Regions from separate parts of the Streptomyces sp. NPDC059649 genome, predicted to be linked through region 2. Evidence: predicted binding sites of a transcription regulator. Region 2 holds the regulator's gene; the other holds the start of a gene.
What was found. The regulator HrcA, encoded in region 2, represses chaperone genes, less so after heat shock. The targets are predictions, from matches to a motif close to TTNGCACTCNGNNNNNCNGAGTGCNAA.

Region 1 (4,595 bases), on a different contig from region 2:
CGTGATCGCCCTGGAACTGGCGATCGGTGCCGCGCTCGGCCTGGCGATCGGCTGGCTCGGCGCCTACTGCATGCGGCACGTGGCACTGCCTGCCTCCGGTCTCTACCCCATCGCCGTCATGGCCATCGCGGTCTCCGCCTACGCCGCCGGCGCACTGGCGCACGGCTCGGGCTTCCTCGCCGTCTACGTGGCCGCGATGATCCTCGGCAACGCCAAACTGCCGCACGCCCCGGCCACCCGCGGCTTCGCCGAGGGGCTCGGCTGGATCGGCCAGATCGGCATGTTCGTCCTGCTGGGCCTGCTGGTCACCCCGCACAACCTCCTCGACGACGTGGTACCGGCCCTGGTCATCGGCATGATCCTCACCCTCGTCGCCCGGCCGACGTCCGTGTTCGTCTCGCTGCTGCCGTTCCGGGTGCCCTGGCAGGAGAAGACCCTGCTGTCCTGGGCCGGCCTGCGCGGCGCGGTCCCCATCGTGCTGGCCACCATCCCGATGGTGGGCGCCGTCCCCGGCAGCGAGAGCGTCTTCAACATCGTCTTCGTCCTGGTCGTGGTCTACACCCTGGTCCAGGGGCCGACCCTGCCCTGGCTCGCCCGGCACCTCCGGCTGGGCGACGGCGAGGAGCCCGCCGACCTGGGCATCGAGTCCGCACCGCTGGAGCGGCTGCGCGGCCATCTGCTGTCGACGTCCATCGGGCCGGCCTCCCGGATGCACGGCGTCGAGGTCGGCGAGCTGCGGATGCCGGCGGGCGCCGCGGTCACCCTCGTCGTCCGGGACGGCTCCAGTTTCGTGCCCTCGCCGACGACCGTGCTGCGACGCGGCGACGAGCTGCTGGTCGTCGCCACGGACCCGGTGCGCGACGCGGCCGAGCGGCGACTGCAAGCGGTCTCCCGAGGCGGCAAACTGGCCGGCTGGCTGGGCACCGGCGCCACCCCACGCCGGCGCGGCCACGGCCACGGCCACCGCTGAGGGCCGGGGCCGGCGGGCGGCGAACCGGCGGACATTCCCGCAATGTGGCGAACATCTCCGAGGAACCCAAGGGAAAACGCGTGAAGCCCTGACCAATCCCAGGGCTTCACGCGCTCCGGCCTGTACGATGAAGAACGAACAACGACGAACCACCTCTGCCTGATGCAGAGCTGGCGCGACCGCTCGGCGGCCGCGGTCCCCTGCCACCTGCAGCCACCTCTCGGGGTGCGGACCACGCGGTATCACTCGGTCCAGCGCGAGAGGACAGCTCTCGGCGCGTACCCGTGACGACCTCGCGGACGACGCGCTACCAGGCGGCAGAAAGGCCCGGCCGTGGCATCCGCGGTCAAGCACTCCCGTCCCGGTTACGGACAACTGCTCCGCACCCCTGGTGCGTGGACCTTCCTCCTGCCCGGCTTTCTGGCCCGGCAGCCGTTCGCGATGCTGACGATCGGCATCGTCCTGCTCGTCCAGTCCACCACCGGCTCCTACGGCACCGCCGGCGCGGTCTCGGCCACCACCGGTGTCGCGATGGCCCTGTTCGCCCCGCAGAGCGGCAAACTCGCCGACCGCTTCGGCCAGCGCGCGGTGCTGATCCCCGGCATCCTCGTGCACACCGCCGGCGTCGCGGCGCTGATCGTCCTGGCCCTGGCCCACGCCCCCCTGTGGGCGCTGCTCGCCGTGGCCGTCCCCACGGGCGCCTCGACTCCGCAGGTCGGCCCGATGGTGCGGGCCCGCTGGGCATCCCGGCTCGGCGGCAGCCCTCTGATGCCGACGGCGGCCGCCTTCGAGTCGGTGACCGACGAGTTCACCTTCGTGGTCGGCCCGGTCCTGGCGACCGCGCTGTGCACCGGCATCCACCCGGCCGCCGGCCTGATCGCCGAGGCCGCGCTGACCCTGGCCGGCGGCCTGCTCTTCGCCTCCCAGCGCCGCACCCAGCCGCCCGTCCACCGGGCGCAGGCCGACGACCGCCCGCGCGTCTCGGCCCTGTCGGTCCCCGGCGTCCGTGTGCTGATCGTGGCGTTCCTCGGCATCGGCGCCGTCTTCGGCGGCATGCAGGTCTCGCTGACCGCGTTCACCCAGTCCATCGGCCAGCCCGGCATCAACGGCCTGCTCTACGGGATCTTCGCCGGCGGCAACATGCTCGCCGGGATCGCCTGCGGCGCCCTCGCCTGGAAGGTCGGCCCGCGCCGCCGGCTGCTCGTCGCCTACGGGCTGCTGGCGCTGGCCACCACCCCGCTGTGGGCGGTGACCGCGGTACCGCTGCTGGGCGCCGTCGGTCTGGTCGTCGGCCTCTGCATCGCCCCCGCCCTGATCACCGGCTACACCCTGGTCGAGTCCCTGGTCCCGGCCGCCGCCCGCACGGAGGCCTTCACCTGGCTGACCGGCGCGGTCGCCCTGGGCCAGGCCGCCGCCGCCACCTCCGCCGGCCAGCTCACCGACCGCTTCGGCCCCAGCAGCGGCTTCCTGGTCCCCCTGGCCGGCACCGCCCTGGCCCTGGTGGTCCTGCTGGCCCTCCGCGCCCACCTGCTGCCGCGCACCTCGTCCGTGGTGGCCGGCTCGGACCTGCCGGGCAGGGCGGCCGGGAAGGACTCGGCGACGGAGACGGAGACGGAGACGGACGTGCAGGCGGACGTGGAGGCGGAGGCGGATTCCGCCAGGGACTCGGACAGCGACTCGGATACGGACTCTGCGACGGAGAACGGTATGGCAGCCGAGACCGGTACGACGGCAGAGACCGGCCCGGCGGTGGAGGACCGGGGGCGGGAGCTGGCGAACGCCTGACGGGCGACTGACGAGCGACTGACGGACGACTGAAGGACGGGGCTCGGGTGGTTGCCGGGAGGCGGCTCGGAGGGGCGCCGGGAGGGGGCTCGGGTGGTTGCCGGGAGGCGGCTCGGACGGGCCGCCGGGAGGGGCCTCGGACGGTTGCCGGGACGGGGCTCGGCCGGCCGCCGGGAGGCGGCCCGGACGGTTGCCGGCGCACACCTGAGACCGTCCGTTGTGGACCGGCCCCGGACGTGGGGTCGGTCACCGTCTGCCCGGTCGCAGTGGACTGACGCGCCGGAATACTGCAATATGGAGCGTCGTTAGCACTCATCGAGTGAGAGTGCCAGGAGGAAGACAAGTGCCGACCTACCAGTACCAGTGCACCGCGTGCGGCGAGGGCCTTGAGGCGGTGCAGAAGTTCAGCGACGACGCGCTCACGGAGTGCCCCAGCTGCAGCGGACGCCTCAAGAAGGTGTTCTCCGCGGTCGGCATCGTCTTCAAGGGCTCCGGCTTCTACCGCAACGACAGCCGCGGCTCGTCGTCCAGCAGCAGCCCCGCGAAGAGCTCCTCGTCGAGCACGACGTCGTCCTCGGACTCCGCCGGCTCCTCCTCGAGCAGCTCCGACAGCAAGCCGTCCGCGACCACCGCGTCGTCCTCCGGCAGCACGTCGAGCACCAGCTCCGCGGCCTGACGCCCGGCAGCACCGGCAGCCCAGGCGCCACCGGCAGCCCAAGCACCACCGGCGCCACAGGCACCAGGCACCAGGCACCAGACACCAACGGTCTCTTCGGACCCCGCCGTCATCGGACGGCGGGGTCCGCTGCACGTCCGCTCCCGGGGGCGGAGCCTCTTGCGGGGGCACCTCCGGGGCGGCGGACCTCACGCCGACCGGCCCCGCTAAGGTGACCGCCATGGCTGACGCGGAAATAGGCGTAATCGGCGGTTCGGGCTTCTACTCCTTCCTCGACGACGTGACCGAGATCACGGTCGACACCCCGTACGGCCGCCCCAGCGACTCGGTGTTCCTCGGCGAGATCGCCGGCCGCCAGGTCGCCTTCCTCCCCCGGCACGGCCGCGACCACCGCCTCCCGCCGCACCGCATCAACTACCGCGCCAACCTGTGGGCGCTGCGCTCGCTCGGCGTACGCCAGGTCCTCGGCCCGTGCGCGGTGGGCGGGCTGCGCCCCGAATACGGCCCCGGCACGCTGCTGGTCCCCGATCAGCTCGTGGACCGCACCAAGGCCCGCGTCCAGACCTACTTCGACGGTGAGCCGCTGCCCGACGGCAGCGTCCCCAACGTCGTCCATCTGACGTTCGCCGACCCCTACTGCCCCGCCGGCCGCCAGGCCGCCCTCGCTGCCGCCCGCGGCCGCGACTGGGAACCGGTCGACGGCGGCACGCTCGTCGTCATCGAGGGTCCGCGCTTCTCGACCCGCGCCGAATCCCGCTGGCATGCCGCCCAGGGCTGGTCGGTGGTCGGCATGACGGGCCACCCCGAGGCGGTGCTGGCCCGCGAACTGAGCCTCTGCTACACCTCGTTGACCCTGGTCACCGACCTGGACGCGGGCACCGAGACCGGCGACGGCGTCTCCCACGAGGAAGTCCTCCAGGTCTTCGCCCAGAACGTCGGCCGGCTCCGCGAGGTCCTCTTCGACGCGGTCGCCGCCCTGCCCCAGAGCCCCGACCGCACCTGCCCCTGCGCCGACGCCCACGCGGGCTGGGACCTGGGCATCGAACTGCCGTAGGCGCCTGGCGGGAGTGAGCCGGGCCCGGGCCGGCCCACTCCCGGGCCGGCCCTGCCGGCCGCCGGGCACGGCCGCCTTCTCCTCGCCCCGTCTGCCCCTGCTCGTCCCCC
Region 2 (17,195 bases):
CCGTGCCCCGCTGTGCTGCGGGTTGGCGTCCTTCGAGGAGGAGCCGGTGTTCTGCTTGGTCTTGTAGTGGGCGTTCTCGAAGGGCGTCATCGAGGTGGCCGCACACAGGTCGTCGGTGTAGGCGTAGCCCGCGAGGTCGGGGCTGGGTTCGGAGGAGAAACCACCGGTGGCGAACAGCAGCGAGCCCCAGATCGCGGAGGCGGCCACCGCCCCACCGATCGCCCACAGCCAGCCGGAGGCACCGCGCCCGCTGCCGCTGCCACTCCCACTCCCGCTGCCGCCGGGCGCACCGGCCGGCCCGGCAGGCGACCCGGGCGCCGTCATGGGCGCGCCCATGCCCAGCGGCGGATAGCCGTAGTTGCCGGCGGGCGGCTGCGACGGCGGCTGCGGCGGGGTCTGCTGCCCGGCGGCCGGCCCCGGCTGTCCGGGCAGGGGATTCTGCTGCGCGTACGGATTCTGCTGCGCGGGCACCGGATTCTGCGGTGCTGCGGGGACCTGACCGTAAGGGTTGGGCTGCGGCAGGCCGTACGGATGAAAGGACTCCCCCGGGGTGGACATGGCCGCAGAGTAACGGACCGGCCGAACCCGGGCCCCGGCCCGCGGATGCCCCTACGACCAATAACCCCACGACAGGGGAGGCGCGTCTGCGCACCTCTCTACGACGGCCAGATCTATGACGGCCAGCCCCCTACGACGGCCAGATCTACGACCGGCCGATCTACGACGGGCCAGCCCTACGCCGGGGCGGCCCTATGACGGGCCAGCCCTACGCCGGGACGGCCCTATGACACGGGCCAGTCCTACGCCGGGACGGCCCCGGCTGGCCCACCCAGGCACTCCACCACCCCGATCCCCACCCCACGACAAAGGCCCCCCGCCCCGGGGAACGGGGCGGAAGGGCCTTCGTTGAGAAAGTCGGGCTCGGTCGGCGGTGGAGACCGCCGGTGAGCCCGGTGCGCCGCACCCGCGTGGCGAACGCAGGCCGCGTGCGGCGCGGTGGTGCACCGCTCAGGGAGCGGTGAGAGGGGCCGCTGGGTCCCTGTCGGCAGGGTCGTGAAGTGGTGCAGTTACAGGTGCAGAGGCAGCGGAGCTGTCTACTGCGGGTGTGCGGGGGAAGATCCCCGCGAAGGTCGGGTTCAGCCCTGGAGGGTCGCGACCTTCTTCGCCAGCGCCGACTTCTTGTTGGCGGCGGCGTTCTTGTGGATGACACCCTTGCTGACGGCCTTGTCGAGCTTCTTGGCCGCCTCGGCCTGGGCAGCGGTGGCCTTCTGCAGGTCGCCGGCCTCGATGGCCTCACGGGTGCGGCGGATCGAGGTCTTCAGAGCCGACTTGACAGCCTTGTTGCGCTGACGAGCCTTCTCGTTGGTCTTGATCCGCTTCATCTGGGACTTGATGTTCGCCACGAAAGAGCCTTTTCAGGTTCGTTGGAGTTTCGAGTTGCGCCGCGCACGAGAGAGGGCACGAAGCGCAGTGGACCAGGCTACCAGCAGGCTCTACGGCCTCCCAAACCGGCCCCGGCCCCCGAAGCACCGGCCCCCGAAGCCCAGACCCGCGAGGCACAGCCCCCGAAGCCCGGCCCTCCTCCCCGAAGCCCCTGCCTCAAGCTCCTTTCCGCATGGGGAAGGCCCACCGCTCACACCCACCTCCCCATGGGGCACACACCCCTCCCCACCGGGCACACCCGCCCGAACCGGACCGAGGGCGTTGCTCATGGGACCATGGGGGGAGACGTCACATACCCGAGTCCTGCCTACCCGCGTTCACTGAATGGACCCTGCGTGCCCGCGACCCCTACGAACGTGCCGGAGCCGAGCCGTACCGATCCGGCCCTCCTCCGTAACTTCTGCATCATCGCGCACATCGACCACGGCAAGTCGACGCTCGCCGACCGGATGCTCCAGCTCACCGGTGTCGTCGACCAGCGGCAGATGCGCGCGCAGTACCTCGACCGCATGGACATCGAGCGCGAGCGCGGCATCACGATCAAGTCCCAGGCGGTCCGGCTGCCCTGGGCCCCTTCCGAGGGCGAAGAGGGAAGTGGCACGACCCACATCCTCAACATGATCGACACCCCGGGCCACGTCGACTTCACGTACGAGGTGTCGCGCTCCCTCGCCGCGTGCGAGGGGTGCATCCTCCTCGTCGACGCCGCCCAGGGCATCGAGGCCCAGACCCTCGCCAACCTCTACCTGGCGATGGAGAACGACCTCACGATCATCCCCGTCCTCAACAAGATCGACCTGCCGGCCGCGCAGCCCGAGAAGTTCGCCGCCGAGCTGGCCAACCTGGTCGGCTGCGAGCCCGAGGACGTGCTGAAGGTCTCCGCCAAGACCGGCGTCGGCGTGCCCGAGCTGCTGGACAAGGTCGTCCGCGAGGTGCCGGCCCCGGTCGGCGTCAAGGACGCCCCCGCCCGCGCGATGATCTTCGACTCCGTCTACGACGCCTACCGCGGCGTGGTGACGTACGTGAAGGTCGTCGACGGCACGCTGGGCAAGCGCGAGCGCATCAAGATGATGTCCACCGGCGCCGCGCACGAACTGCTGGAGATCGGGACGAACTCGCCGGAGATGAAGCCGGCCGAGGGCCTCTCGGTCGGTGAGGTGGGCTACCTCATCACCGGTGTGAAGGACGTCCGGCAGTCCAAGGTGGGTGACACGATCACCCAGCTCTCCAAGGGGGCGACCGAGCCGCTCGGCGGCTACAAGGACCCCAAGCCGATGGTGTTCTCGGGGCTGTACCCGCTCGACGGTTCGGACTACCCCGAGCTGCGCGACGCCCTGGACAAGCTCCAGCTCAACGACGCGGCGCTGGTCTACGAGCCGGAGACCTCCGCGGCGCTCGGCTTCGGTTTCCGCGTCGGCTTCCTCGGCCTGCTGCACCTGGAGGTGATCCGGGAGCGGCTGGAGCGCGAGTTCGGGCTGGACCTGATCGCCACCGCGCCGAACGTCGTCTACCGCGTCGAGATGGAGGACGGCACCGAGCACACCGTCACCAACCCGAGCGAGTTCCCGACCGGCAAGATCGACGTCGTGCACGAGCCGGTCGTGCGGGCCACGATCCTGGCGCCGAGCGAGTTCATCGGCGCGATCATGGAGCTGTGCCAGACCCGCCGCGGTTCGCTGCTCGGCATGGACTACCTCTCCGAGGACCGTGTCGAGATCCGCTACACGCTGCCGCTCGCCGAGGTCGTCTTCGACTTCTTCGACCAGCTCAAGTCCAAGACGCGCGGTTACGCCTCGCTGGACTACGAGCCGACCGGCGAGCAGACGTCCGACCTGGTCAAGGTAGACATCCTGCTGCACGGCGACAAGGTCGACGCGTTCTCCGCGATCACCCACAAGGACAAGGCGTACGCCTACGGTGTGCGGCTGGTCGCCAAGCTGCGGGAGCTCATCCCGCGGCAGAACTTCGAGGTGCCGATCCAGGCGGCCATCGGCAGCCGGGTCATCGCCCGTGAGACGGTCCGCGCCATCCGCAAGGACGTCCTCGCCAAGTGCTACGGCGGTGACATCTCGCGTAAGCGGAAGCTGCTGGAGAAGCAGAAGGAAGGCAAGAAGCGGATGAAGATGGTCGGCAGCGTGGAGGTCCCGCAGGAGGCCTTCATCGCGGTGCTGTCCTCGGACTCCGACGGCGACTCCAAGGCGAAGAAGTGACCGTGGGGCAGCAGCCGTAGCGGAAGAGGGACGAAGAGGGGCGCCGGGTTCCGGGAACGGGATCCGGCGCCCCTCCGTTTGTCCGGCCCGCTTGTCCGGCCCGTGCGGCGCCGTCATCAGGATGAATGCGGAGCGTGGCGTTCCGCGAGGGCGGGATCCGGTGGCGCCGGGTGTGGTCTGGTGGGGGCGATCGGCGCGGCTCCCCATCGGGCGATGCGCGTGCTACGTACACCTATCGCACTGGTCACATCGTGAACCAGTCGGTCGTAGCCCCTTACGCGTCGGCGCAACGCGCTCTACTCTGATCACTGCTCAAAGGTTACTCGCGAGTCACCAGCAATGAAGCGGGCCCCGGAGGACGCCGTGACGGACACCCACACGCTGATCGAAAACCGGCCGCCTTCGGTGGCACACCTCTTCCTGGAGCGGGTCGCGGCCACTCCCGACATCGAGGCCTATCGCCATCCGGTCCCTCCCGCCTCGGGCCAGGGTCCGGACGACTGGAAGGCCATCACCTGGGCGGAGGCCGCCGACCGGGTCTACGCCGTGGCCGCCGGCCTGATCGCGCTCGGCGTACGGCCCGAGGAGCGGGTCGCGCTGGCCGCCAACACCCGCGTGGAGTGGATCCTCGCCGACCTCGGGGTGCTGTGCTCCGGCGCCGCCACCACCACGGTCTACCCCAGCACCAACGCCGAGGAGACCGCCTACATCCTGGCCGACTCCGGGAGCCGGGTGCTGATCGCCGAGGACGCCGGCCAGCTCGCCAAGGCACGGGAACGCCGTGCCGAACTGCCCGACCTGGCGCATGTCGTCGTCATCGACGCGGCCGACGCCGAGGCGGACCCCGACGACCCCGAGGGGTGGGTGCTCTCCCTCGCCGACCTGGAGAAGCGCGGCAACGCCTATCTGGAGAAGCACCCGGAGTGCGTCAAGGAGCGGGTCGCCGGGCTGCGCGCCGACCAGCTGGCGACGCTGATCTACACCTCGGGCACCACCGGCCGGCCCAAGGGCGTACGGCTGCCGCACGACTGCTGGGCGTACATGGCCCGGGCGATCCAGGCCACCGGAATGGTCGCCGAGGAGGACGTGCAGTACCTCTGGCTGCCGCTGGCGCACGTCTTCGGGAAGGTGCTGACCGCCGGGCAGATCGCGGTCGGCCATGTGATCGCGGTGGACGGCCGGGTCGACAAGATCATCGAGAATCTGCCGGTCGTCCGGCCCACGTACATGGCCGCCGTCCCGCGGATCTTCGAGAAGGTCTACAACGGTGTCGCGGCCAAGGCGCGTGCCGGCGGCGGCGCCAAGTACAAGATCTTCCAGTGGGCGGCCGGAGTGGCCCGCGAGTACTCCAAGATTTCGCAGGACAACTTCCGGCGCACCGGCAACGCCTCCGTGCCCTTCACGCTCGGCGCCAAGCACAAGATCGCCGACGCCCTCGTCTACACCAAGCTGCGGGAGGCGTTCGGCGGCCGGCTGCGGGCCGCGGTGTCCGGCTCGGCCGCGCTCTCCCCGGAGATCGGCTACTTCTTCGCCGGCGCCGGCATCCACATCCTGGAGGGCTACGGCCTGACGGAGTCCAGCGCCGCCAGCTTCGTCAACCCCGGCGAGGCGTACCGCACCGGCACGGTCGGCAAGCCGCTGCCGGGCACCGAGGTCCGGATCGCCGAGGACGGCGAGATCCTGCTGCGCGGCCCCGGCATCATGCAGGGCTACCACGGCCTGCCGGAGAAGACCGCCGAGGTCCTGGAGGAGGACGGCTGGTTCCACACCGGCGACATCGGCGAGCTGTCCCCGGACGGCTATCTGCGGATCACCGACCGCAAGAAGGACCTGATCAAGACCTCGGGCGGCAAATACATCGCCCCGGCCGAGGTGGAGGGCCAGTTCAAGGGGCTCTGTCCGTTCGTCTCCAACGTCCTGGTGCACGGCGCCAACCGGAACTTCTGCACCGCGCTGATCGCCCTCGACGAGCCGACGATCATGGGCTGGGCCGCGGAACACGACCTGGCGGGCAAGACGTACGCCGAGGTCGTCGCGACCGACCAGGTCCGTGAGCTGATCGACGGCTATGTCGAGCGGGTCAACGAGGGGCTGCAGCGCTGGCAGCAGATCCGCAAGTTCCGGCTGCTGCCGCGCGACCTGGACATCGAGCACGGCGAGGTGACCCCGAGCCTCAAGATCAAGCGGCCGGTGGTGGAGCGGGCGTTCAAGGACCTGCTGGACGAGATGTACGCCGGGACCCGGGAGTCGTAACCGCCCGCCGGACGCGGCGCACGCGCGGGGTGGGCCACCGGCCCGCCCCGCTCGGCCAACTCCTCCGGCGCGTCAGCCGAATTGACGGCTCCGACCGCCCACTTCCGTGACTCATTGCTTATGGGCGCGCTCTTTCTGTCACTCTGTCGGTGGCGCATCCGGCGCCGCAGCGGAGCTGTTCGGGAGTTGCTCAATGAGGACGACAACTTCGTCTCCACGGGACGACGTCAGGGCGACGCGCACGACGACCGGTCCCGGGCTCCCCGCCGCCCGCACCCGGCGGGCCGGGCTGCCCGGTGATCCGCAGGCCGCGGCCGCCGCCCGGCGGTTCGCCCGTTCGGCCTTCGCCGAGTGGGCGGCCCAGCGGCTGCCCGGCACCGAACGGTTCACCGACCGGCTCGTGGACGAAGCGGTGCTGCTGGTCAGCGAGTTGGTGACGAACGCGGTGGTGCACGCGGGCACCACCATCGAGCTGCGCTGCCGGCTGGACCCCGCGGCCGAGCCGGAGCCGGGTGCCGAGCCGGACCCGGACGACGTCCCCGTGCCGGCCGTCGTCATCGAGGTCTCCGACCGCCACCCCACCCAGCCGATCCGCGCCCGCGACGAGACCGCCCGGAACGACAGCGGCGGCCACGGCCTGCAGCTGATCAGCGCGGTCGCCGAATCCTGGGGCATCACCTACCGCCGCGACCTGAAGACCGTGTGGTTCCGCCTGCCGCTGCCCGCCCCGGAGCCGGCCGCCCGCCCCCTGCCGGAGACCGCGTTCGACGGGCCGCCTTACGAGGAGGCGCCGTACGACGAGTCGCCATACGGGGAGGCGCGGCACGAGGGAACGCCGTACGACAGCCCCCGCCCGTACGCCACCGACGCGCCCGCGGGCCCGTACGACGCCACCACCGGCCCCGCCTCGTACGACGACGCCGCGGCCGCGTACGCCGACGAGGTGCTCCAGCGCGGGCTGCGGGCCGCCGAACTCCTCGCCCCGGCCCCGCGCCGGGCCGACCGCCAGGAACTCGACACCGACCGGGGCGACAACGGTGCGCTGTCCTTCCTCGCCGAGGCCTCCGACCTGCTCTCCGGCCAGCTCGACGCCGACCAGGTCGCCGCGCTCGCCGCCCAGCTGATCGTTCCGCGGCTCGCCGACTGGTGCGCGGTGTGGCTCCACGACGGCGACGGCGGCGCCCCGGGCCGGGGCATCGCGACCGGCGGCCAGGAGCAGCGGCTGGCCCGCGTCTGGCACAGCAGCGAGAGCCGGATCGACATCCTGCGTGCCGTGCTGGAGAAACAGCCGCCGGACTTCCGGGGCGACGTCCCGCCGGGCGCCGCCCCCGTCGCCGTCCCCTGGCCCTGGCCGCACGACCCGGACGGTGAGCGCCGGCACCACGGCCCCCCGGACGCCGACCACCCGCGCGACCACCTGTTGGGCGGGCACGACCTGCCGGAGGTGCCGGCGCAGGGCCTGCCGGACGCGCCGGGTCGCCTCCTGCTGAGCCACGTCCTCCCGGCCGGGGACGGCTCCGACGACGACGAGCCGGGCGGTGCCGCGCTCGCCTGCCCCCTGGTCGCCGGCGGCCGCCGGCTGGGCACGCTGCTGCTCGGCCGCGGCGGACTGCCGCGCTTCCCCGACGAGGTCGTCGGGCTGATCGAGGACCTGGGCCGCCGGGTCGCCCGCGCGGTGGCCACCGCCCGCGCGTACAGCCGCCAGGAGCGCATCAGCCAGGTCCTGCAACGCCGGCTGCTGCCCCAGGGCCGGGCCCAGGTGCCCGGCGTGGCGTCGGCGGTGGTCTACGAGCCGCGCGAGGGCGCCTGGGCGGGCGGCGACTTCTGGGACCTCTTCGACGCCGGCGACGGCCGCTGGTGCTTCGCGCTCGGCGACGTCTGCGGCAGCGGCCCGGAGGCGGCCGCGGTGACCGGGCTGGCCCGGCCGGTGCTGCGGCTGCTGGCCCGGGACGGCTTCGGCGTCGCGGAGGTCCTCGACCGGCTCAACAAGACGATGGCCCGGGAGGCCGCCGACTCGGTCGCCGCGGTCGCCGCGGCGGTGGCCGCGGCCGGGGCCGGGGCCGAGGCACCGGTGGAGATCCGCGAGGAGGGCGAACAGGCCCGCTTCCTCTCCCTCCTCTACGGCGAGATCGCCCCGTACCCGGACGGGGCCGGCGGCGCCCGGTGCACCCTCGCCAGCGCCGGTCACCCGCTGCCGCTGGTGCTGGGCACGGACGGCGCGGTCCGTACCGTCGCGGCACCGCAGATGCTGCTGGGGGTCGTCGAGGACGCCGCGTACGTCAGCGAATCGTTCGACCTGCGCCCGGGGGAGACGCTGCTGTGCGTCACCGACGGGGTCACCGAGCGGCGCTCGGGCGGGCGGCTGTTCGACGACGAGGACGGCCTGGCCACCGCGCTCGCCGCCGGCGCCGGGCTGGGCGCCACCGCCCTCGCCGAGCACCTCCGCACCACCGTGCACGCCTTCGCGCCCGAGCCGCCCGACGACGACCTGGCCCTGCTCGTCCTCCAGGCGGTCGGCGGCCCGACGTAGCCATCACCGGGGCCCTACGGGTCTCCCGCCCCTGCGGGAGCCGCGTTGTCGGTGCGATGACGGACAATGGTTCCCATGCCTTCCGCACTGCCTGATGGTGAGCCGATGCCCGACGACGGGGCGCTGCCCGGTCATGCGCTGGCGGCGGCGGCCGGCCGGCCCCTCGGCTTCTATCTGCACGTGCCGTACTGCGCCACCCGCTGCGGCTACTGCGACTTCAACACCTACACCGCGAACGAGCTGCGCGGCTCCGGCGGGGCGCTGGCCTCCCGCGACAACTACGCCGACACCGTCGTCGACGAGATCCGGCTGGCCCGCAAGGTGCTGGGCGACGACCCCCGCCCGGTCGAGACGGTCTTCGTCGGCGGCGGCACCCCGACCCTCCTCCCGGCCGCCGACCTCGGCCGCATGCTGGCCGCGATCCGGGAGGAATTCGGCCTGGCGCCCGGCGCCGAGATCACCACCGAGGCCAACCCCGACTCCGTCGACCCGCGCTACCTCTCCGAGCTGCGCGCGGCCGGCTACAACCGGATCTCCTTCGGCATGCAGAGCGCCCGGCAGCACGTCCTGAAGATCCTCGACCGCACGCACACCCCCGGCCGCCCCGAGGCCTGTGTCGGCGAGGCCCGCGCCGCCGGTTTCGAGCACATCAACCTCGACCTGATCTACGGCACCCCCGGCGAGTCCGACGACGACTGGCGGGCCTCGCTCGACGCCGCGCTCGGCGCCGGCCCCGACCACATCTCCGCCTACGCCCTGATCGTCGAGGAGGGCACCCAGCTGGCCCGCCGGATCCGCCGCGGCGAGGTCCCGATGACCGACGACGATGTGCACGCCGACCGCTACCTCATCGCCGAGGAGCGGCTCACCGCGGCCGGCCTCTCCTGGTACGAGGTCTCCAACTGGGCCACCACCGAAGCCGCCCGCTGCCGCCACAACGAGCTGTACTGGACCGGCGCTGACTGGTGGGGCGCGGGCCCCGGCGCGCACAGCCACGTCGGCGGAGTCCGCTGGTGGAACGTCAAGCACCCCGGCGCGTACGCCCAGGCCCTGGCCGAGGGCCGCTCCCCGGGCGCCGGCCGCGAGATCCTCACCGACGAGGACCGCCGGGTGGAACGCATCCTGCTGGAACTGCGCCTCGCGGACGGCTGCCCGCTGGACCTCCTCGCCCCGACGGGCGCCCGGGCGGCGAAGGCGGCCCTCGCCGACGGGCTGCTGGAGCCCGTCCCGTACTCGGCCGGGCGGGCCGTTCTGACACTCCGGGGGCGGCTGCTGGCCGACGCGGTGGTGCGGGATCTGGTGGACTGATCACTCGGGGTGAAGCCGTGCGTAGGGGCGGCAGGCGCCCCTACGCTGTCCTTAAGCTGCCTTCACAGTGAACGCGGCGGGATGTGGAGGGCCACGGAGATGACCGCTGTGGATGATCACCGGATGACCCAGTTCTTCCAAAACCTGGAGGTTCCCGAGGGCGTCAAGGTCGAGCTTCTCAGGGGGAACATCGTGATGATGGCGACGCCCGATCTCGTCCACAACGAGATCGTCGAATCGGTCCAGGACCAGATTCCCAGGCAGGCCTGGATGCGTCTCCAGACGCAGGACGTCACGATCCCGGGGGAGGCCAGCGAACCCGTGCCGGATCTGGTGGTGCTGGCACGCGATGACCGTCCGGAATCCGGGCCGCTTCCGTCCGCGGTGCTCGCGGCAGTCATCGAGGTCGTTTCCAAGACCAGCGTCGATCATGACTACGGAATCAAGCGCTCGATCTACGCTGCGGGGAAGGTGCCGGCGTACTTGATCATCGATCCTGTTGTCGCCCACTGCGTCCTGCTCACTCAGCCTGTCGGTGCGGGCGATGAGGCGGACTACCGGACCCAACAGATCACGAAGTTCGGTGAGCCCCTTCCGCTGCCCTTGCTCGGTATGGAGCTGGACACCAGCGAGTTTGGGACCTATAAGGGCGTCAGGCCGCACCGCCGACCGTAACAAAATCGATCAACTCCTCCACCCTCCCCAGGAGTTGCGGCTCCAGGTCCTTGTACGACCGCACGCACGACAGGATCCGCTGCCACGCCGCGCCCGTGTTCTCCGGCCAGCCCAGCGCCCGGCACACGCCCGTCTTCCAGTCCTGCCCGCGCGGCACGGACGGCCACGCCGGAATCCCCACCGAGGACGGCTTCACCGCCTCCCACACGTCGATGTAGGGGTGGCCGACGACGAGCGCGTGCTCGCCCGTCACCTCGGCCGCGATCCGGGACTCCTTCGAGCCCGGTACGAGGTGGTCCACCAGCACCCCCAGCCGGGCGTCCGGGCCGGGGGAGAAGCTGCGGACGATCGCCGGGAGGTCGTCGATGCCCTCCAGGTACTCCACGACGACGCCCTCGATGCGCAGATCGTCGCCCCAGACCCGCTCGACGAGTTCGGCGTCGTGCCGGCCCTCCACGTAAATGCGCCCGGCGCGTGCGACCCGGGCGCGGGCGCCGGGGACGGCGAGTGAACCCGATGCCGTACGGGCCGGGCCGCTCGGCGCCGGCCGGTTCTGCGGGCGGACGAGGGTGACGACCTTGCCCTCCAGGAGGAAGCCGCGCGGCACCATCGGGAAGACCCGGTGCTTGCCGAAGCGGTCCTCCAGGGTGACCGTCGGGCCCTCGGCGGTCTTCTCACAGCGGATCACCGCACCGCAGAAGCCCGTGCCGACCTCCTCGACGACCAGATCGGGGTCGGCCGGGACCTCCGGCGCGGGCCGCTGCTTCTTCCAGGGCGGGGTGAGGTCGGGGCTGTAGCGCTTGCTCTGCATGGGCCTGTTCTATCGGGGAGAGGGGCTGTCGGGGAGACGGTTCCGTACGGAAACGGGCGTGCTGCGGGTCAGACGGACGGCGGGACCCCGAAGCGGGCCGCCAGGGCGTCGCGCTGGGCCCGGACGAACGCGGCGTCGACCACGGCGCCGTGCCCGGGCACGTACCGCGCGTCCTCGCCGCCGAGGGCCAGCAGCCGGTCCAGTGCGGCGGGCCACTGCCGGGGCAGGGCGTCGGGCCCGGCGCTCGGCTCGCCGGACTCCTCGACCAGGTCACCGCAGAAGACGATCTCCGGGTCGCCGTGCCGGCCCGGCACCAGGACGGCCAGGTCATGGGCGGTGTGGCCGGGCCCGACGTTGGCGAGCAGCACCTGCCGGTCGCCGAGTTCGACGGTCAGCTGGCCGTGGACGTGGTGGTGCGGCACGACCAGCAGATCGGCGGCCTCCGCGGCGGCGTCCCGGTCGACGCCGTGCCGGATCGCGTCGTGCCGCAGCGCGTCCTTGTCGCGGCGGAACAGCTCGGCGAGGCCGGTCGCGCCGAACACCGCGACGCCCGCGAAGGCGGCGGTGCCCAGCACATGATCGAAGTGCGGGTGGGTGAGCGCGATATGCGTCACTTCCCGGCCCAGCACACCGCGGATCGACCGGCGCAGATCCGCGCCGTCGCGGAGCGTCGCGCCGGTGTCGACGATCATGACGCCGGCCGACCCGGCGATCACCCCCACGGTCTCGTCCCAGCCCGGCATACGGCGCCTGGCGACACCGTCACCGAGCCGTTCCCACCCGGCCTCTTCCCAAGTCGTGCGCATACCGAGACGCTAGCTCCATCGCGATAGCGTTGCCCGGCAGATCGCCCGAACCCGGTCATCAGGTGAGAGCTCCGCGCGGTCACCCTTGCCGTGGTCGTGCTACCCGGCCGTACACTGGCTCAGGGTCTGGCACTCGGCCCAGGTGAGTGCCAGGAGACAGACGAGACGGCGACGGCCGGCTGGAGGTGCGCGGGATGCTCAGTGAACGCAGGCTCGAAGTGCTGCGCGCCATCGTCCAGGACTACGTCGGGACGGAGGAGCCGGTCGGCTCCAAGGCCCTCACGGAGCGCCACCAGCTCGGGGTCTCCCCGGCGACCGTCCGCAACGACATGGCGGCGCTGGAGGAAGAGGGCTTCATCGCCCAGCCGCACACCAGCGCCGGGCGGATCCCGACCGACAAGGGCTACCGCCTCTTCGTCGACAAGCTGGCCGGTGTGAAGCCGCTGTCCAGCCCCGAGCGGCGGGCGATCCAGAACTTCCTCGACGGCGCGGTCGACCTCGACGACGTGGTGGGGCGCACGGTCCGGCTGCTGGCACAGCTGACCCGGCAGGTCGCGGTCGTGCAGTACCCGTCCCTGACGCGGTCCACGGTCCGGCACGTCGAGCTGCTGGCGCTGGCCCCGGCCCGGCTGATGCTCGTCCTGATCACCGACACCGGGCGGGTCGAGCAGCGGCTCATCGACTGCCAGACGCCGTTCTCGGAGACCTCACTGGCGGACCTGCGGGCGCGGCTGAACAGCCGGGTCGTGGGACGCCGTTTCACGGATGTGCCCCAGTTGGTGCAGGATCTCCCGGAGTCCTTCGAACAGGACGACCGCGGCACGGTCTCGACAGTGCTGTCGGTGTTGCTGGAAACTCTGGTGGAAGAGACCGAAGAGCGGCTGATGATCGGCGGCACCGCCAATCTCACGCGCTTCGGGCACGACTTCCCCCTGACCATCCGTCCGGTGCTCGAGGCGCTGGAGGAGCACGTGGTGCTGCTCAAGCTCCTCGGCGAGGCCAAGGACTCGGGCATGACCGTACGTATCGGGCATGAGAATGCCCATGAAGGCCTGACGTCCACATCGGTCGTCACGGTCGGCTACGGTTCGGGCGACGAGGCAGTCGCCAAACTCGGCGTGGTCGGACCGACCCGCATGGACTACCCCGGAACGATGGGAGCGGTACGCGCAGTGGCACGTTACGTCGGACAAATCCTCGCGGAGTCGTAAGTGGCCACCGATTACTACTCGGTCCTCGGCATCAGCCGTGACGCCTCGCAGGACCAGATCAAGAAGGCCTTCCGTCGGCTGGCGCGCGAGCTGCACCCGGACGTCAATCCGGACCCGAAGACCCAGGAGCGGTTCAAGGAGATCAACGCCGCTTACGAGGTCCTGTCGGATCCGCAGAAGAAGCAGGTCTACGACCTCGGCGGGGACCCGCTCTCGCAGGCCGGTGGCGGTGGCGCGGGCGGCTTCGGCGCCGGCTTCGGCAACTTCTCCGACATCATGGACGCGTTCTTCGGCACCGCCTCGCAGCGCGGTCCGCGGTCGCGTACCCGCCGTGGCCAGGACGCCATGATCCGGCTCGACATCGAGCTGAACGAGGCGGCCTTCGGTACCACCAAGGACATCCAGGTCGACACCGCCGTGGTGTGCACGACCTGCAGCGGCGAGGGCGCCGCCCCCGGCACCTCGGCGCAGACCTGTGACATGTGCCGCGGCCGCGGTGAGGTCTCGCAGGTCACCCGGTCCTTCCTGGGCCAGGTCATGACGTCCCGTCCCTGCCCGCAGTGCCAGGGCTTCGGCACGGTCGTGCCGACGCCGTGCCCGGAGTGCGCGGGCGACGGCCGGATCCGCTCCCGCCGGACGCTGACCGTCAAGATCCCGGCCGGTGTCGACAACGGCACCCGGATCCAGCTCGCCGGCGAGGGCGAGGTCGGCCCCGGCGGCGGCCCGGCCGGCGACCTCTACGTCGAGATCCACGAGCTGCCGCACCCGGTCTTCCAGCGGCGCGGCGACGATCTGCACTGCACGGTCACCATCCCGATGACGGCGGCGGCGCTGGGCACCAAGTGCCCGCTGGAGACGCTGGACGGGGTGGAGGAGATCGACGTCCGGCCCGGCACGCAGTCCGGCCAGTCGATCCCGCTGCACCAGCGCGGCGTGACCCATCTGCGCGGCAACGGCCGGGGCGACCTGATCGTCCACGTCGAGGTCCAGACCCCGTCCAAGCTCGACCCGGAGCAGGAGGAGCTGCTGCGGCGGCTCGCCAAGCTGCGCGGCGAGGAACGCCCCACGGGCCAGTTCCAGCCGGGCCAGCAGGGACTGTTCTCGCGCCTGAAGGATGCGTTCAACGGGCGGTAGAGCGGTAAGGCGGTAGCGCGGTAGCGCGGGCGTGAGCCGGGGCGCGCTTGACCAGGGCGCGCCTGAGCGATGACGCAGTGATGACGCGTGTGAGCGATGACGTGCGTGAGTCATGACGCGGGGTGCCCGGCGGGAATATCCGCCGGGCACCCCGGCGTTGTGGCCCCGCAGGGGGCGCTCGTGACCCCTACGGGATCTGTTCGCCCAACCCCTAAGGCCCGCCGCCCTCCGGACCCCGCCAGCCGCCCCCGCCCATGGTCCCTGCGCACGCCCCACCCCGCGCACCCCCACGCACCCCACCCGCACCCCCGGCCCCATCCCACGCGCCGAGCCCCTGATGACCGGTGTTGGCACCTCCCGTGACACGATGTGGTCATGCCCAGCGCACTGACCGATCTCTGCCGCTATCCGATCGTGCAGGCCCCCATGGCGGGAGGCGGATCGGGACCCGAACTGGCCGCCGCCGTATGTGGCGCCGGCGGTCTCGGCTTCCTCGCTGCCGGCTACAAGACCGCCGACGGCATGTACCAGGAGATCAAGCAACTGCGGTCGCTGACCGACCGGCCCTTCGGCGTCAACCTCTTCATGCCGCAGCCGTCGCTCGCCGACCACTCCGCCGTCGAGGCGTACCGCGAGCAGCTCGCCGGCGAGGCCACGTGGTACGAGACCGAGCTCGGCGACACCGACGAGCCCACCGACGACGGCTACGAGGCCAAGCTCGCGATCCTGCGCGAGGACCCGGTTCCGGTGGTGTCCTTCACCTTCGGCTGCCCCTCGCGCGCGGTCCTCGACGCCTTCGCCAGGGTTGGCACGTACACCGTCGTCACGGCCACCACGGCGGCCGAGGCCCAGGCCGCGCAGTGGTCGGGCGCGGACGCCGTCTGTGTGCAGGGCGTGGAGGCCGGCGGCCACCAGGGCACCCACCGCGACGATCCGCACGCCGACGGGACGGGCGCGGGGCTGGGCCTGCTGGCGCTGCTGGGCCAGGTCCGCGAGGCCGTACAGATCCCGGTGATCGCCGCGGGCGGACTGATGCGCGGGTCGCAGATCGCGGCGGTGCTGGCCGCCGGGGCGACCATGGCGCAGCTGGGCACCGCCTTCCTCGCCACCCCGGAGTCGGGCGCCAATCCGCTGCACAAGCAGGCGCTGACCAACCCCCTCTTCACCCATACGGAGCTGACCCGGGCGTTCTCCGGGCGACCGGCCCGCGGCCTGGTGAACCGCTTCATGCGGGAGCACGGCCCGTACGCGCCGGCCGCCTACCCCGCCGTCCACTACCTCACGTCGACGGTGCGCAAGGCGGCGGCCAAGGCCGGCGACGCGCAGGGCCTGAACCTGTGGGCGGGCCAGGGGCACCGGCTGGCCCGGGAGATGCCGGCCGCCCGGCTGGTGGAGGTCCTGGTGGCCGAACTCGACGCGGCACGGGCGGCGTTGAGCCGCAACGGCACTACGGAAGCCGGGACCGGGACCGGAACTATGGGCTTCGGGGCCGCGATCGGCGCCACGGGAACCGGAAGTGCCGGAACCGGGACCGGAAGCCCCGGAACCGGAAGTGCCGGAACCGGTGACTCGTCGGCCTCCGGGGGCGCCGTATGACCGCGCCCGTATTCCTCGTCGAGTCGCTCGCGCACGTACGGGCGGGCGGCACGGTCACCGTCGACGGGCCCGAGGGCCGGCACGCGGTGTCGGTGCGCCGGCTGCGGGTCGGCGAGGAGGTCGTGCTGACGGACGGTCAGGGGACCGGCGCCTACGGCACGGTGGCCGCCGCCGAGGGCAAGGACCGGCTGACCGTCGCGGTCGCCGAGCTACGCACCGAGGAGGCACCGGACCCGACCATCACGGTCGTCCAGGCGCTCCCCAAGGGCGATCGGGGCGAGCTGGCCGTCGAGACCATGACCGAGACCGGGGTGGACGCCATCGTGCCCTGGCCGGCGGCGCGTTGTGTCACCCAGTGGAAGGGCGAACGGGCCGCCAAGGCACTCGGCAAGTGGCGGGCCACGGCCCGTGAGGCGGGCAAGCAGTCCCGCCGGCTGACCTTCCCGGAGGTCGCGGACCCGCTGTCCACCAAGCAGGTGGCCGCCCTGCTCGCCGACGCCGACTTCGCGGCCGTGCTCCACGAGGAGGGCAGCGCCCCGCTCGCCACCGCGGAACTCCCGGCCACCGGCCGGATCGTGCTGGTCGTCGGGCCCGAGGGCGGGGTCTCCCCGGAGGAGCTGGTCCTGTTCGCCGAGGCCGGCGCCAAGCCGTACCGCCTGGGCCGGACCGTCCTGCGTACCTCCACGGCCGGCACCGCGGCCACCGCCCTCCTTTTGGGCCGCACGGGCCGCTGGAGCTGAGCCCGGCCCGTACGCCCGCGAGCCCGCCGAGGCCCGCAAGCCCGCAAGCCCGCGAGCCATCAATGACGCGGGCCAGCACGTCATCGATATGATCGAGCGGGGGATCTGAGCCCGCCACGCGGCGCCCGCCCACCCCGTAACGGCCACCCAGCCCCGGCTCACCCCGTAACGGCCACCCACCCCCCGCCGTCGCCACACACCACAGTGCGCCGACCGGTCTCAACGACCCGTCGGCGCACCGCCGTTCACGACAAGGGAGCCCGTCAGCTCAGCAGCTCGGCCGCCAGCGTGATGTTCTTGACGCCGGCCAGCGCCTGGCTCACCGGGCAGTTCTTCTTGGCGTCCTGGGCCGCGGCCTGGAAGTCCTCCTCGGACAGGCCGGGGACCCGGGCCTTGACGGTCAGTGCGATGGCGGTGATGCCCTCACCGGGCTGGAAGGTGACGTCGGCCTGGGTGTCCAGGGCCTCGACGGTGAAGC

Region 1: ACFV1J_RS27185 (FmdB family zinc ribbon protein) is a predicted target of HrcA. The motif match lies at 3,061-3,087, and genes of this name have one in related genera.

Annotation. Positions count from the first base shown of each region.
Region 1 covers NZ_JBHWDV010000031.1:52,732-57,326, reverse strand. The annotation lists gene ACFV1J_RS27195 (potassium/proton antiporter) at 1-970, shown strand, start outside; gene ACFV1J_RS27190 (MFS transporter) at 1,304-2,755, shown strand; gene ACFV1J_RS27185 (FmdB family zinc ribbon protein) at 3,099-3,431, shown strand; gene ACFV1J_RS27180 (S-methyl-5'-thioadenosine phosphorylase) at 3,652-4,485, shown strand.
Region 2 covers NZ_JBHWDV010000004.1:324,391-341,585, reverse strand. The annotation lists gene ACFV1J_RS09605 (hypothetical protein) at 1-558, opposite strand, end outside; gene rpsT (30S ribosomal protein S20) at 1,137-1,403, opposite strand; gene lepA (translation elongation factor 4) at 1,779-3,653, shown strand; gene ACFV1J_RS09590 (AMP-dependent synthetase/ligase) at 4,017-5,906, shown strand; gene ACFV1J_RS09585 (SpoIIE family protein phosphatase) at 6,100-8,436, shown strand; gene hemW (radical SAM family heme chaperone HemW) at 8,512-9,744, shown strand; gene ACFV1J_RS09575 (Uma2 family endonuclease) at 9,826-10,419, shown strand; gene ACFV1J_RS09570 (DUF3097 domain-containing protein) at 10,397-11,230, opposite strand; gene ACFV1J_RS09565 (MBL fold metallo-hydrolase) at 11,299-12,036, opposite strand; gene hrcA (heat-inducible transcriptional repressor HrcA) at 12,231-13,247, shown strand; gene dnaJ (molecular chaperone DnaJ) at 13,248-14,381, shown strand; gene ACFV1J_RS09550 (nitronate monooxygenase) at 14,757-15,977, shown strand; gene ACFV1J_RS09545 (16S rRNA (uracil(1498)-N(3))-methyltransferase) at 15,974-16,717, shown strand; gene ACFV1J_RS09540 (OsmC family protein) at 16,981-17,195, opposite strand, start outside.